2 regions of the Cronobacter condimenti 1330 genome follow, and region 2 is predicted to be linked to the other one. Evidence: predicted binding sites of a transcription regulator. Region 2 holds the regulator's gene; the other holds the start of a gene.

Evidence for each region. Region 2 encodes Fur, which represses iron uptake genes when iron is present. Its sites were predicted from a motif close to ATAATAATGAGAACNACTATCAA; they were not measured.
Region 1: the regulator Fur is predicted to act here: its motif matches at 5,206-5,228, upstream of zupT (zinc transporter ZupT).

The regions. Positions count from the first base shown of each region.
Region 1 is NZ_CP012264.1:3,609,149-3,616,311, forward strand. It holds gene nudF (ADP-ribose diphosphatase) at 1-561, opposite strand, end outside; gene tolC (outer membrane channel protein TolC) at 775-2,259, shown strand; gene AFK62_RS16465 (DUF1190 family protein) at 2,411-3,067, shown strand; gene AFK62_RS16470 (glutathionylspermidine synthase family protein) at 3,071-4,231, shown strand; gene ygiD (4,5-DOPA-extradiol-dioxygenase) at 4,258-5,049, opposite strand; gene zupT (zinc transporter ZupT) at 5,241-6,014, shown strand; gene ribB (3,4-dihydroxy-2-butanone-4-phosphate synthase) at 6,079-6,732, opposite strand; FMN riboswitch at 6,840-7,037, opposite strand; gene ubiK (ubiquinone biosynthesis accessory factor UbiK) at 7,161-7,163, shown strand, end outside.
Region 2 is NZ_CP012264.1:1,305,691-1,312,853, reverse strand. It holds gene potE (putrescine-ornithine antiporter) at 1-43, shown strand, start outside; gene pgm (phosphoglucomutase (alpha-D-glucose-1,6-bisphosphate-dependent)) at 179-1,819, opposite strand; gene seqA (replication initiation negative regulator SeqA) at 1,844-2,389, opposite strand; gene ybfF (esterase) at 2,573-3,340, shown strand; gene ybfE (LexA regulated protein) at 3,469-3,750, shown strand; gene fldA (flavodoxin FldA) at 3,912-4,442, shown strand; gene fur (ferric iron uptake transcriptional regulator) at 4,733-5,185, shown strand; gene AFK62_RS05985 (helix-turn-helix domain-containing protein) at 5,495-6,106, shown strand; gene AFK62_RS05980 (beta-N-acetylhexosaminidase) at 6,168-7,163, opposite strand, start outside.

The DNA of each region.
Region 1 (7,163 bases), 2.0 Mb from region 2:
GTTGTCGATTCTCCCCTCTTCTACCCAAAGGTATGCCTGTTCCCGGCTTACCACATGAACACGAATATCTTCGTTTTCATAAGCCAGACCGTGTATGCCTTGCGCGGTCGTAGCGTCCACTTCGCCAACCAGTAATGACAGGCGCTCGCTGGTGCCGCCAGGGCTTGCCAGATAGCTCATGAATTTTTTTACGCGCCCGACGCTAAGTCCCGCTTCTTCCATCGCCTCGCGTCGCGCGACCTCTTCTACCGTTTCGCCAGGCTCAATCATGCCCGCGACCAGTTCCAGCAACCATGGGGTTTCGCTGGTGTCGAACGCCGCGATGCGGATCTGCTCAACCAGCACCACCTCATCGCGCACAGGGTCAAAGGGTAGCAGGACTGCGGCATGGCCGCGCTCAAAAATTTCGCGCCGTACTTCGCCGCTCATTTCACCGTTAAAAAGGCGGTGGCGAAAGCGGTAGAGATCGAGCGAAAAAAAGCCGCGATATAGCTTTTCCCGTGCAATAATTTCTACATCGTTTTTGGTGAAAGTAACGGGGTTTTGGGTTGATTTGCTCATGATGGTTTCCGGTTCGAGATGGTGCCAAATCTGGGCGTTTCAAGCCAGTTTACCTGCCGTTTCATTGCCCATGTGATAGATTGTGGAAATTTAGTGGCAGAAGGCACGTTACGCCAAGCCTCACGGCGGGCTGACTCTGGTAGAATCGGCGATCAATTTTTCGGCTTCTGACAGCGCTAATAAATTCTTTATGCTTCACAACAAGGAATGCAAATGAAGAAACTGCTCCCCATCCTTATCGGCCTGAGCCTGACGGGCTTCAGCGCCATGAGCCAGGCAGAAAACCTGTTGCAGGTTTACCAGCAGGCACGTTTAAGTAACCCGGACCTGCGCAGCTCCGCTGCTGACCGCGACGCCGCATTCGAAAAAATTAACGAAGCCCGCAGTCCTTTACTTCCGCAGCTCGGCCTGGGTGCAGATTACACCTATAACAGCGGTTTTCGCGATAACGACGGCGTCGACAGCACCGCCAAGAGCGCCTCGTTGCAGTTAACCCAGACCATTTTTGATATGTCTAAATGGCGCGCCCTGACGCTGCAGGAAAAAACCGCAGGCATCCAGGACGTGACGTATCAGACCGATCAGCAAACGCTGATGCTCAATACCGCGACCGCCTATTTCCAGGTGCTGAGCGCGATTGACGCGCTTTCCTACACCGAAGCGCAGAAACAGGCGATTTACCGCCAGCTCGATCAAACCACCCAGCGTTTTAACGTGGGCCTGGTCGCGATTACCGACGTGCAGAACGCCCGTGCTCAGTACGATAACGTGCTGGCGAATGAAGTGACGGCGCGCAACAACCTCGACAACGCGCTGGAACAACTGCGTCAGGTGACGGGCAACTACTACCCGCAGCTCGCCTCGCTGAACGTCGATAGCTTCAAAACCGCCAAACCGGCCGCCGTTAACGCCCTGCTGAAAGAAGCCGAGCAGCGCAACCTGACGCTGCTGCAGGCGCGCCTCAGCCAGGATCTGGCGCGTGAACAGATTCGCTATGCCGAAACCGGCCATATGCCTACGCTCGGCTTAACAGCCTCCAGTAGCGTTTCTGACACCGACTACAGCGGCAGTAAAACCGGCGGCGCGGCGGCAAGCAACTATGCCGACCGTAAAATCGGCCAGAACTCCGTTGGCCTGAGTTTCAACATGCCGCTCTACAGCGGCGGCTCGGTCACCTCGCAGGTCAAACAAGCGCAGTACAGCTTCGTTGGCGCCAGTGAGAAACTGGAAAGCGCGCACCGTAACGTCGTGCAGACTGTGCGTTCGTCTTATAACAACGTGAACGCGTCCATCAGCAGCATCAAAGCGTATGAGCAGGCCGTGGTTTCCGCGCAAAGCTCGCTGGATGCGATGGAAGCGGGTTACTCCGTCGGTACGCGCACCATCGTTGATGTGCTGGACGCTACCACCACGCTGTACAACGCCAAGCAGCAGCTCTCAAGCGCGCGTTATAACTACCTGATCAACCAGCTCAATATTAAATCTGCGCTGGGTACGCTCAACGAGCAGGATCTGATCGCGCTGAACAACTCACTGGGCAAGCCGGTTTCCACTGCGCCTGAAAACGTCGCCCCGGAAAACCCTGAGCAGGACGCCGCCGTGAATAATATGGCGAGCAGCGGTACGGCACCGTCGATGCAGCCAGCCGCAGCGACCCGCAGCAACAACGCTAACAGCAGCAATCCGTTCCGTCAGTAACGACCTCAGGCGGGAGGCGTAAGCGCTTCCCGCCTGAACGTAAGTCAACGTAAAGATCCCCGCGCCATCGGGCTCCTCGCTTTAATTTCAACCACTCATCCACTATCCTGAGCACCATAACTGTGCAATACCACTGGGTCAGGATGCAGGCATGAAACGGACAAAACAGATAAACCTCGCAATGTTCCGCAAAAGCTGGAACGCGCGCCATTTAACGCCGGTGGCCTTTGCGGTCACGGCAGCCTTTATGCTGTCGGGGTGTGAGAAGAGCGACGAAACCGTCCAGCTCTATCAGAACGCCGACGACTGCGCGGCCGCTAACCCCGGCAAAAGCGCTGAATGTACCACCTCGTACAATAACGCCCTGAAAGAGGCGGAACGCACTGCGCCCAAATACGCGACGCGTGAAGACTGTGTGGCAGAATTTGGCGAAGATCAGTGCCAGCAGGTCAATAACACCAACAACAATCAGGCCGCACAACAAACCGGCAGCATGTGGATGCCGCTGATGGCGGGCTACATGATGGGTCGTCTGATGGGCGGCGGCGGCATGGGCTTTGCGCAGCAACCGCTGTTCAGCTCTCGCAACCCGGCGAGCCCGGCGTACGGTAAATATACCGATGCCAGCGGGCGTAACTACGGCACCGCGCAACCGGGCCGGACGATGACCGTGCCGAAATCTGCGATGACGCCAAAACCCGCCACCACGTCGACGATTACTCGCGGCGGCTTCGGGGATTCCGTCGCCAGACAGGCCACGATGCAGCGCAGCGCGGCAGGCACCTCTTCTCGTTCAATGGGCGGCTAACACATGGAAAGAATCGCTATTAGCGAGCGCCCGGACTGGCGCGAAAAAGCGGCCGAATACGGTTTTAATTTTCACACCATGTATGGCGAACCGTACTGGTGTGAAGAGGCCTATTATCGTCTGACGCTCTCGCAGGTAGAAAAACTGGAAGAAGTCACGGCCGAACTGCACCAGATGTGTTTGCAGGTGGTTGAGAAAGTGGTGGCCAGCGACGCGCTGATGACCAAATTCCGCATTCCGAAGCACACCTGGGAGTTTGTACGTCAGTCCTGGCGCAGCGGCCAGCCGTCGCTCTATTCGCGTCTTGATCTCGCCTGGGACGGTCGTGGCGAGCCAAAACTGCTCGAAAACAATGCCGACACGCCCACCTCGCTGTACGAAGCGGCCTTCTTTCAATGGATCTGGCTGGAAGATCAATTGCGCGCGGGCAAACTCCCGGAAGGCAGCGATCAATTCAATAGCCTCCAGGAAAAGATCATTGAACGTTTCGCTGAGCTGAAAGCGCAGTACGGGTTTAACCGCCTGCACCTCGCCTGCTGTCGCGATACGGTGGAAGATCGCGGGACGGTACAATATCTGCAGGATTGCGCCAGCGAAGCCGGGATCGACAACGATTTTCTGTTTATTGAAGATATCGGCCTTGGCGAGAAGGGACAGTTTACCGATCTGCAGGATCAGGTGATAAGCAACCTGTTTAAGCTCTATCCCTGGGAATACATGCTGCGTGAGACGTTTTCCACCAAGCTTGAAGACGCGGGCGTGCGCTGGCTGGAGCCGGCATGGAAAAGCATTATTTCCAACAAGGCGCTCCTGCCGATGCTCTGGGAACTTTACCCGAATCACCCAAACCTGCTGCCGGCGTACTTCAGTGAAGACAATCCGCCGCCGATGGACAAATATGTGGTGAAGCCGCTTTTCTCTCGTGAAGGCGCCAACATTTCTATTGTCGACAACGGTCAGACCATCGCCCAGGTGGAAGGCCCGTATGGCGAAGAAGGCACTATCGTGCAGCAGTTCTACCCGCTGCCAAAATTTGGCGACAGCTATACGCTTATCGGCAGCTGGCTTATCAACGATCAGCCCGCCGGGATCGGCATTCGCGAGGATAAAGCGCTGATAACTCAGGATTTGTCACGCTTCTACCCGCATATGTTTGTGGAATAACCATGATGGCGCGCCACGCGCCATCGTCACCCTACCTGCACCGAGAGCATACTCAACGACGCCATTTCCAGACCATCAACCGGAATGCTCACGGGCTCATCGCCGTCCCATGCACCGAGCACGTACAGCAACGGAAGGAAATGTTCCGCCGTCGGGTTCGACAGGCTGCCACCGGGGTGATCCAGATAGTTAACCAGCGGGTGTTCGGCATCGTCGCCGCGCCATGTCAGGTTTTCTTTTACAAAGCTATTGAACGACGCCGCCCACGGATACGGCTCACCCTCGCCATGCCAGCGGGCGGTACGCAGGTTATGCACGACGTTACCGCTCGCCACCAGCATTACGCCTTCGTTGCGAAGCGCCGCCAGCCGGCGCCCCATCTGGTAGTGCCAGAGCGGCGGTTTAGTGCTATCAATACTCAGTTGTACAAGCGGAATATCCGCCTGCGGATACATTTTTATCAGGACGCCCCAGGCACCATGATCGAAGCCCCAGGCTTCGCGATCGAGCGTGACCGGCTGCGGCGCGAGAAGATCCACCACGCGCTGCGCCAGCGCAGGCGAGCCGGGGGCCAGATAGTGCGTGTCGTAGAGTGCCTGCGGGAAACCGCCAAAGTCGTGAATGGTCTGCGGCTGTTCCATCGCGGTGACGCCGGTGCCGCGCGTAAACCAGTGGGCAGAGACCATCACAATGGCTTTCGGGCGTGGCAACGTGTCGCCAAGCTTGCGCCAGGCGCGGGTATAACGGTTATCTTCCAGCACGTTCATCGGGCTGCCGTGGCCCAGGAACAATGCAGGCATACGGGGTGAGTGCGTCATTATTATTACCTGAATCGGTGTTATCAATGGCACTACCTTACGCCGATTGCGCGGGTAAAGAACGGAGATAAGGGTGATGAAGATCGTCAGAAAATTTGAATGTAAGGGTTCTGTAAAAGCCAAGCACGGGGCTCGACTTTTCCGCCTCGCTCACAAACAATAATGATAATCATTATTAAAAGGAGTCTTCGATGTCAGTGCCTCTGATCCTGACCCTGCTGGCGGGCGGTGCCACGTTTATCGGCGCGCTGCTGGGCGTACTGGGACAAAAACCGTCTAATCGCCTGCTGGCGTTTTCACTGGGTTTTGCTGCGGGCATTATGCTGCTGATTTCTCTAATGGAAATGTTGCCTGCCGCGCTTAATGAGGAAGGCATGTCGCCGGTCCTGGGTTACGGCATGTTTATTGTGGGTCTGCTCGGTTATTTCGCCCTCGATCGTCTGCTGCCGCACGCGCATCCACAGGATCTTATCGATCCGCGCCCGGCGCAGTCGCACAACCTGCGCCGCACCGCACTGCTGCTGACACTGGGTATCAGCCTGCATAACTTCCCGGAAGGTGTCGCTACCTACGTGACGGCCAGCAACAACCTGGAGCTCGGCTTCGGCATTGCGCTCGCAGTAGCGCTGCACAATATTCCCGAAGGGCTGGCGGTGGCAGGCCCGGTCTACGCCGCAACCGGCTCGCGTCGTAAAGCCGTTATCTGGGCGGGCGTCTCCGGTATGGCGGAAATTCTTGGTGGCGTGCTGGCCTGGCTCATCCTCGGCACGATGGTCTCGCCGGTGGTGATGGCGGCTATCATGGCGGCGGTGGCCGGGATCATGGTGGCACTGTCGGTGGATGAGTTAATGCCGCTTGCTAAAGAGATAGATCCAAATAATAACCCGAGCTACGGCGTACTGTGCGGGATGTCCGTGATGGGCTTTAGCCTGACGCTGCTGCAAACCAGCGGCCTTAGCGGCTAATAAAAAAGCCCGGTCTGACCGGGCTTTAAAAGGTATTCAGGCCCGGCATTTGCCGGGTTTTTTGTTAGCTCGCTTTACGCTCCTGCGCCTGGCGATAGCTTACTAAATCTTCAATAGTGACGACTGGCATGTTGTGCTCGCGTGCAAACGCGATGCACTCCGGCGCGCGCGCCATGGTGCCGTCATCATTAGTCAGTTCGCACAGCACACCTGCCGGTTTAAAGCCCGCCAGTGAGACCAAATCGATGGTCGCTTCGGTGTGGCCGCCACGCGTAAGAACGCCGCCCGGCTGCGCGCGCAGCGGGAAAACATGGCCCGGGCGATGCAGGTCGGACGGTTTCGCGTCGTCGGCAATCGCCGCACGAATGGTCGTGATGCGATCGGCGGCGGAAACGCCAGTGGTCACGCCGTGCGCCGCTTCGATAGTCACGGTAAAGCCGGTACCGAACGCGCTGGTGTTATTTTCCACCATCATCGGCAGGTCGAGCTGTTTACGGCGTTCTTCGTTCAGGCACAGGCAGACGATGCCGCTGCCGTGACGGATGGTCAGCGCCATCTGTTCAACGGTCATAGTTTCGGCGGCGAAAATCATATCGCCTTCGTTTTCACGGTTCTCGTCATCAAGCACCATCACGCCGCGCCCTTCGCGAAGTGCGGCGATCGCGTTTTCCACGCGTTCAAAAGCGGTGCCAAAAGCAGAAAGAAGCGTCTGATTCATGGTAAAAAAACCTCATTAATTATATGGATTACCAGAATCAGGGCGGTCTTAGGAGTGCCGGCAAGCGGCAAGAAAAATAACGTGAGTGGGCGCAAGCCCAGGCAGATCGTTACCCTCTCCCATCCGGACTTTAACCGTCGGCCCCGGAATTACACCGGATCTGCTGACCTTCAGAAACAACCTGAAGCGCTCGCGGGCTTTCAGTTTATCCTGCATATTGCTGCCGCGGTTGCGACGCAGAACATGCCGGATAACGACACTGATTTACCGCCGGTGGGGAATTTCACCCCGCCCTGAGAATAAGCGAGATAACTATAACGCCATTGATAATCGTCGGCAATGCATGAGATTCAAACATTTCCGGTTTATCCCCTACGGATCAGCGATTACAATTAGTCTTCAGACCATACCAGATCAGGGAAACCGCTATG
Region 2 (7,163 bases):
ACTGGTGTCACCGCGTTTTGAATTAACGAATAAACACAGCTAACGCCAGAGCTAAAATAGCTACGCTACGAGTGATTAACAGGCTTTATAAAACAAAACGGCAACCGTGAAGGTTGCCGTTTTTTATGGTGCCAACCTGCGTCGCATGAACACAGGACGGATGCGTTCAGAACATGACTCAGGCGTTCTTCAGCACTTCGCTTACAATCTCGACCGCTTCTTTCTCGATCTGTTTGCGATGGTCTTCACCAAGGAAGCTTTCGCAATAGATCTTGTAGGCGTCTTCGGTGCCGGAAGGACGGGCCGCGAACCAGCCGTTCTCGGTCATCACTTTCAGGCCGCCGATGGCTGCGCCGTTACCGGGAGCGGCAGTCAGGCGCGCCGTGATCGGGTCGCCTGCAAGTGTGCTGGCGCTGACCATTTCCGGAGACAGTTTAGACAGCGCGGCTTTCTGCGCGGAAGACGCCGACGCCTGCAGACGGTTGTAGCTCGGCGCGCCAAAACGCGCGGCCAGTTCGTCATAGTGCTGCTGCGGGTTTTTCCCGGTCACCGCGGTGATTTCTGCGGCCAGCAGGCACATGATGATGCCGTCTTTATCGGTGGACCACGGCGTGCCGTCAAAACGCAGGAAAGACGCGCCTGCGCTCTCTTCGCCGCCAAAGCCGAAGCTGCCGTCGTAGAGACCATCTACAAACCATTTGAAGCCTACCGGCACTTCCACCAGCTTGCGGCCCAGCGCATCCACGACACGGTCAATCATCGCAGACGACACCAGCGTTTTACCGACGGCCACGTCCTGACCCCACTGCGGGCGATGCTGGAACAGGTAGTTGATGGCTACTGCCAGATAATGGTTCGGGTTCATCAGACCCGCCGGGGTCACGATACCGTGGCGGTCGTAATCCGGGTCGTTGGCGAAGGCCAGATCGAATTTATCGCGCAGCGCCAGCAGGCCCGCCATCGCGGATTCCGAGGAGCAGTCCATACGGATAGCACCGTCTTTATCAAGGTGCATAAAGCGGAAGGTTTGGTCCACCTGGTCGTTAACCAGCGTAAGGTCGAGCTTGTAATGCTCTGCGATGCGCTTCCAGTATTCGATACCGGAGCCGCCCAGCGGATCAACGCCAAGTTTCAGGCCCGCTTTCTGGATAGCAGCCATGTCGACGATTTCCGCCAGCCCTTCGATAAACGGCTGCACCAGATCTTTTTCCTGAATGCGACCGCTTGCCCAGGCCTCGTCCAGAGAAAGACGTTTCACGTCTTTCAGGCCGTCGGACAGCAGCGCGTTGGCGCGGTTTTCGACTACTTTGGTGACGTTGGTATCAGCCGGGCCGCCGTTAGGTGGGTTGTATTTGATGCCGCCGTCGTCTGGCGGGTTGTGAGACGGCGTGATAACAATGCCGTCTGCCTGTGCGCCGCCACGTTTGTTGTGCTCAAGGATGGCATGAGAAACCGCAGGGGTCGGCGTGTAACCGTTGTTATCCTGCACGATGATATCGACGCCATTCGCCGCCAGCACTTCCAGGACGGAGATAAACGCAGGCTCAGAAAGCGCATGCGTGTCTTTACCGACATAGCACGGCCCGGTGATGCCGTTTTTCGCACGATCTTCGGCGATCGCCTGCGCGATAGCCAGGATGTGCGGCTCGTTAAAGCTGTGGCGCGCGGCGCTCCCGCGATGGCCGGAAGTCCCGAACTTCACCGCGTGTTCCGCATTGCCCACTTCCGGCTTCAGCACGTAGTACTGCGCGGTCAGCTGGGCGACGTTGATTAAATCACTCTGTTGTGCAGGCTGTCCCGCACGGTTATTGACTGCCATGGCCTGGTCCTTCTGACGCAAGAGTTAAATGGTGCCGCAAACCTTCTCAATCAATTCCGCCGGGAACTGCATGGTCTGCATGATGTGTTCGATCATGCTGCATTTGCGGCCTGTATTCGTGTTCGTGATAACCCAGTACGGGGTACCCGGCACGTGGCGGGGTTTCGTCTGGTTGCCACTTTGCAAAAGCGTTTGCTCGTCGCCCGCAAAATAAACGCGGGTGCGACCGTGTAAGGATTCGGTCGCGTCGGCAAACGCGTCTGCATCCAGTGAGTAAAGTGTAGACAGCACGAGCATAAAACGATTGACCGCGCGTTTTTGTTCGGCGTATTCATCCGAAAGCAGCAGCTCGCGCATGGCGCGAACGCGGTCTCGCGCCGGGTTGGCTGGCGTTTCAGCCGCGGGCGCGACGGTTGCGGGAAGCTCTGCTTTGGCGGGTGTAGCGGCAACGTGCGAGGAGGCGGAAAATTTCAACATGCGCCGTAAAATGTCGGACGCGCTTTCGCCAATATGCAGGGTATGGCTCGCAATGTAGCGATACAGCTCGTCATCAACTTCAATCGTTTTCATCTTAATCCAGTGCGATATCTTTTCTGAATACAAGTCGTTGGGATTATAGAGTTAAAACCCAACAGCGGATAGCGTCAAACCAGGAAGGCCGCAAAAGTCGGAATTAACTGGAACCTTGCAGCCGGGCGGCAGAATGGTCAACATGATAACCTAACCTGTCAGTCGCCAAAAAAGAACTTTGCCATGAAATTAAATACCCGCACGCAATCTGCGCAACAACCGACTCAAAATACACCGATTGTGCTTATTCACGGCCTGTTCGGGAGCCTCGATAACCTTGGCGTGCTCGCTCGCGATCTGGTGCAGGATAACGATATTGTGCAAGTCGATTTGCGTAATCACGGGCTGTCTGAACGCAGTGAGACGATGGATTATCCGGCGATGGCGCAGGATATTCTCGATACGTTGGATGCACTCGGACTCAATAAGGTGATTCTTATTGGTCATTCGATGGGTGGCAAAGCAGCCATGGCAGTGACTGCCCTTGCGCCGACACGCATTGAAAAACTGGTGGCGATTGATATTGCGCCAGTGGATTACCAGGTGCGACGTCATGATGAGATTTTCGCGGCGGTGAATGCCGTCATTGATGCCGGCGCGACCTCACGCCAGCAGGCGGCGGAGATGATGCGCCAGCATATTGCCGAAGAAGGGGTAATTCAGTTTCTGCTGAAATCCTTTGCTGATGGCGAGTGGCGCTTTAACGTGCCGGTGCTGTGGGATCAATATTCGCAGATTGTCGGCTGGCAGACCGTCCCGGCCTGGCATGGTCCTGCGTTGTTTATTCGTGGCGGAGCATCGCCTTATGTTGAAGAGCAGCACCGCGAGGCGCTGCTGGCGCAATTCCCGCAGGCCCGCGCGCACGTTATCGCGGGGGCCGGTCACTGGGTTCATGCCGAAAAACCGCAGGCGGTGGTACGCGCTATCCGTCGTTTTCTGGAAACTGATTAAAAACAGACCGACCGGTGCCGTTGCGCGCCGGATGCGTTGGCGCGCTTCGCTGCCTGATGTATGATGGCGCGCTGAAATACCGCCGGGCCCCGCCACGGCAGCCTGTTTCCCCTGTCTATACTCATACCATGGCAAAAGAACAAACGGACCGCACAACGCTCGATCTCTTCGCGGATGAACGCCGTCCGGGCAGACCGAAAACCAACCCGCTGTCGCGCGACGAACAGCTGCGCATCAATAAGCGCAACCAGCTTAAGCGCGACAAAGTTCGCGGGCTTAAGCGCGTGGAGCTAAAGCTGAACGCTGACGCCGTGGATGCGCTGAACCATCTGGCGCAGGCGCGCAATATCAGCCGCAGCGAGCTGATAGAAGCCATGCTCCTCGCTCAGCTGAAAGCCTTGCAGGAGTAAGGTCTGGTCTGAAAATGCCCCCAACGAACGGGGCAATGTAGCAGAGTGTGCACCCGGCGCCTGATACCGTTTCCGCACCTTCTTCTGTTCTGCTATGATTGCCCTATCTGTGGGCGTTATGCCAGCACCATCACATTTAGATTCAAGAGGTTATTCTTCTTATGGCAATCGTAGGCATCTTTTTCGGCAGCGACACCGGCAATACCGAAAATATCGCAAAAATTATCCAGAAACAGCTCGGGAAAGACGTTGCTGAAGTGCATGACATTGCTAAAAGCAGCAAAGAGGATCTGGAAGCGTTCGATATTCTTCTGCTTGGCATCCCGACCTGGTACTACGGCGAAGCGCAGTGCGACTGGGATGATTTTTTCCCGACGCTCGAAGAAATTGATTTCAACGGTAAGCTGGTCGCCCTTTTCGGCTGCGGCGATCAGGAAGATTACGCAGAATACTTCTGCGACGCACTGGGCACCATTCGCGATATTATCGAACCGCGCGGCGCAACCATTGTGGGCCACTGGCCGACTGCAGGGTATCACTTCGAAGCGTCTAAAGGCCTCGCGGATGATGACCATTTCGTCGGCCTCGCCATTGACGAAGATCGTCAGCCGGAAATGACCACCGAACGCGTGGAAAAATGGGTGAAGCAAGTTTCCGAAGAGCTGCATCTGCAGGAAATCATCAACGCCTGATGGTAAACGGCGCGGGCGGTGGCTCGCGCCGGTTGATAGATAAGAACAATGAAAATAATTGCTACAAATTTTTAACTTTCCCTCACTAAGCTGTACAATGTCTTCCTTAATTATCAGTCCTTCCATGCCAAAAACGCTGGCGGGTCCACGATTTTTAAGCTCTTTTTTGCCGGACGCTTGCGGTTTTCATTTAGGCATGTCAGTTCTATAATGAGACGCATTCATCTACGGCGTATCCGATGTATCGCTCCCTGCTGGAGCGAGTCGTTAAGCAACAGGACAGATTCCGCATGACTGACAACAATACCGCATTAAAGAAGGCCGGCCTGAAAGTCACGCTTCCTCGATTAAAAATCCTCGAAGTGCTGCAGGAACCGGTCAATCATCATGTCAGTGCGGAAGACCTCTATAAGCGTCTGATTGACATGGGTGAAGAGATTGGCCTTGCCACGGTCTATCGCGTACTTAACCAGTTCGACGATGCCGGCATCGTCACCCGTCACAATTTCGAAGGTGGTAAATCCGTTTTCGAGCTGACGCAACAGCATCATCACGATCACCTGATTTGCCTCGATTGTGGCAAAGTGATCGAATTTAGCGATGACTCTATTGAAGCCCGTCAGCGTGAAATCGCGACGCGTCATGGCATCCGTCTGACTAACCACAGCCTCTATCTGTATGGTCACTGTGCGGATGGCGACTGCCGTGAGAACGAACACGCCCACGAGGTCGGCGGGAAATAATTCTCGTCACACCGCATGAATCCAAGCCGACACCTGTCGGCTTTTTTATTGCCCGAAAAGACAAATGTCTTATTTTGGATAAACATCCTCAGCGCCAGTATTTTAATACAGAGTACAATGCACAATTAAACCACATATATTTTATTAAATAGAAATTCAGAAAAGATAAATATCTTTACTGGTCAATCAGTTAGCTATCGGATTATCCTGCAAATTCCTTTTATCCATCCAGCCCCTTATTGCAGCAATAAAAAAGCATCCATTAAGATACAGCAACGACATAATTTTATTTTAACTAAGGTAACCAATATGGTCTTACCCTCTAAACCTCTTGCTGAGATTTATCGCATTGCTGATATTTTTAATAGCTACGGAAACTGGTCTCGGGCGGAGAAAAATACGCTTATCCCCTTGCGGGACGGGGAAATCTGTATCATTCGCGGTGGTCAGTTCTCTCTGATGCGCCAAAGTGACAGGCTGCTACTGGAAAAAAGTAGCGCCCCTTCAGTTCTGGGGCTGGCGCGGAATTTAGGTAAATCGCAATTCGCGAAATTACAAGCTGATTCAGAATGTCATTATCAGTTAATCCCATTTGATTATTTCCTACAGGAAATTGAAAAACATCACTGCCAGTTACATCTGTTAATTTTGTCCTCATGGATAATCAATATGCTTTGCTACCGCGAAGAAATTATGCTCGGCAGAAACAGCTACAGCATGATTAAAGCCAATATTGATTGTCTGGCGGCGATGGACGATTTCATGCGTAACCGCATTAACGTGGCCGACTATATTGTGAAAAAAACCAATCTTTCCCGCAGCATGGTGATGAAAACCCTGTCGCAACTGCGCGGTGCGAAAAATATCGAGATAAGCAAAGGCAAACTGGTTGCCGTTCACCATTTGCCTGATGTGTTGTAACGCCTGGTGTCGTTAAAACGAAAAAGCCAGCCCGAGGGCTGGCGTTGTCATTATAGTGCCGTTAAGGCTGTACGTGTTCTGTCCGGCTATAGCGCTTACCATCAACGCTGACGCTACGTATGAGCACCGGCCCTGCCACGTGTGGCGGTCGTGCGGCGTCATAACGCTGCCAGCGCGCGCCACTGTCTGTTGAATATTCAACGCTCACGCCTGGCAGACTTGTATTCATTTCAAGCACGCCCGTGTTGATACGCGCGCCTGGCACTGGTAAACGAAACTGCACGCCAGCTTTTTCAAGCTTAGCCAGTTCACGGCGGCCCACCACGTTCGCAAAGCGCGTCCAGTCGTCATGTAACGCGCGGGTATTAACATGATGGGTTTCACCGCCTTTGTATTCACGGCCAGCCTGATAATCCTGCTCCCAGGCGGCCCGATGCCAGGCGCGCTCCGCCACGGCCAGCAAGCGTGGGTACATCATGTATTCCATCTGTTTATCCGTGCGTACAACCTCACTCCAGAGTTGCGCAGAAAGTCCGTAAGCGCCCGGCCAGGGCTTATCTGACTTCGCGCTAAACGCACTGCCATCGCGATCGACCGACGTTTCCGCGTTTTGCGGCAGGTTATCTGGCGCAAAACTGAAAATTTTGCGCTCATCGCTAAACCGTGTGCCCCAGTAATACCCACTTTCCGCCGGATTAACCTCATTTGGAAAATCGAGGTAAACATAATCCGGATTCGAGACCACGACGCGAAAGCCTTTATTCGCCCAGTCGTTAACCGTATCAAAGCCGCCCCAGTAGAGCGTATCCCAGAAGTTAACGTTGACCTGTGAGGTGGCGAAGGCGCTGGCGCCTCTCGCATCCTTGAGGCCATCCTGCCATGCCTGCATGGTGTCGATGCCGTGCGCTTTCACAAGCTTACTGACCTCAATGGCAAAATAGCTGGAGAGATGTTCCACGTCGGCAACCACACCGTCCTGCACGCGTTTTTGGCAGACCGGGGAGCGCGCCCACGGCTTGTCCTGACGGCTTTGGTCGATAACGCCCTTCCCGGCCTC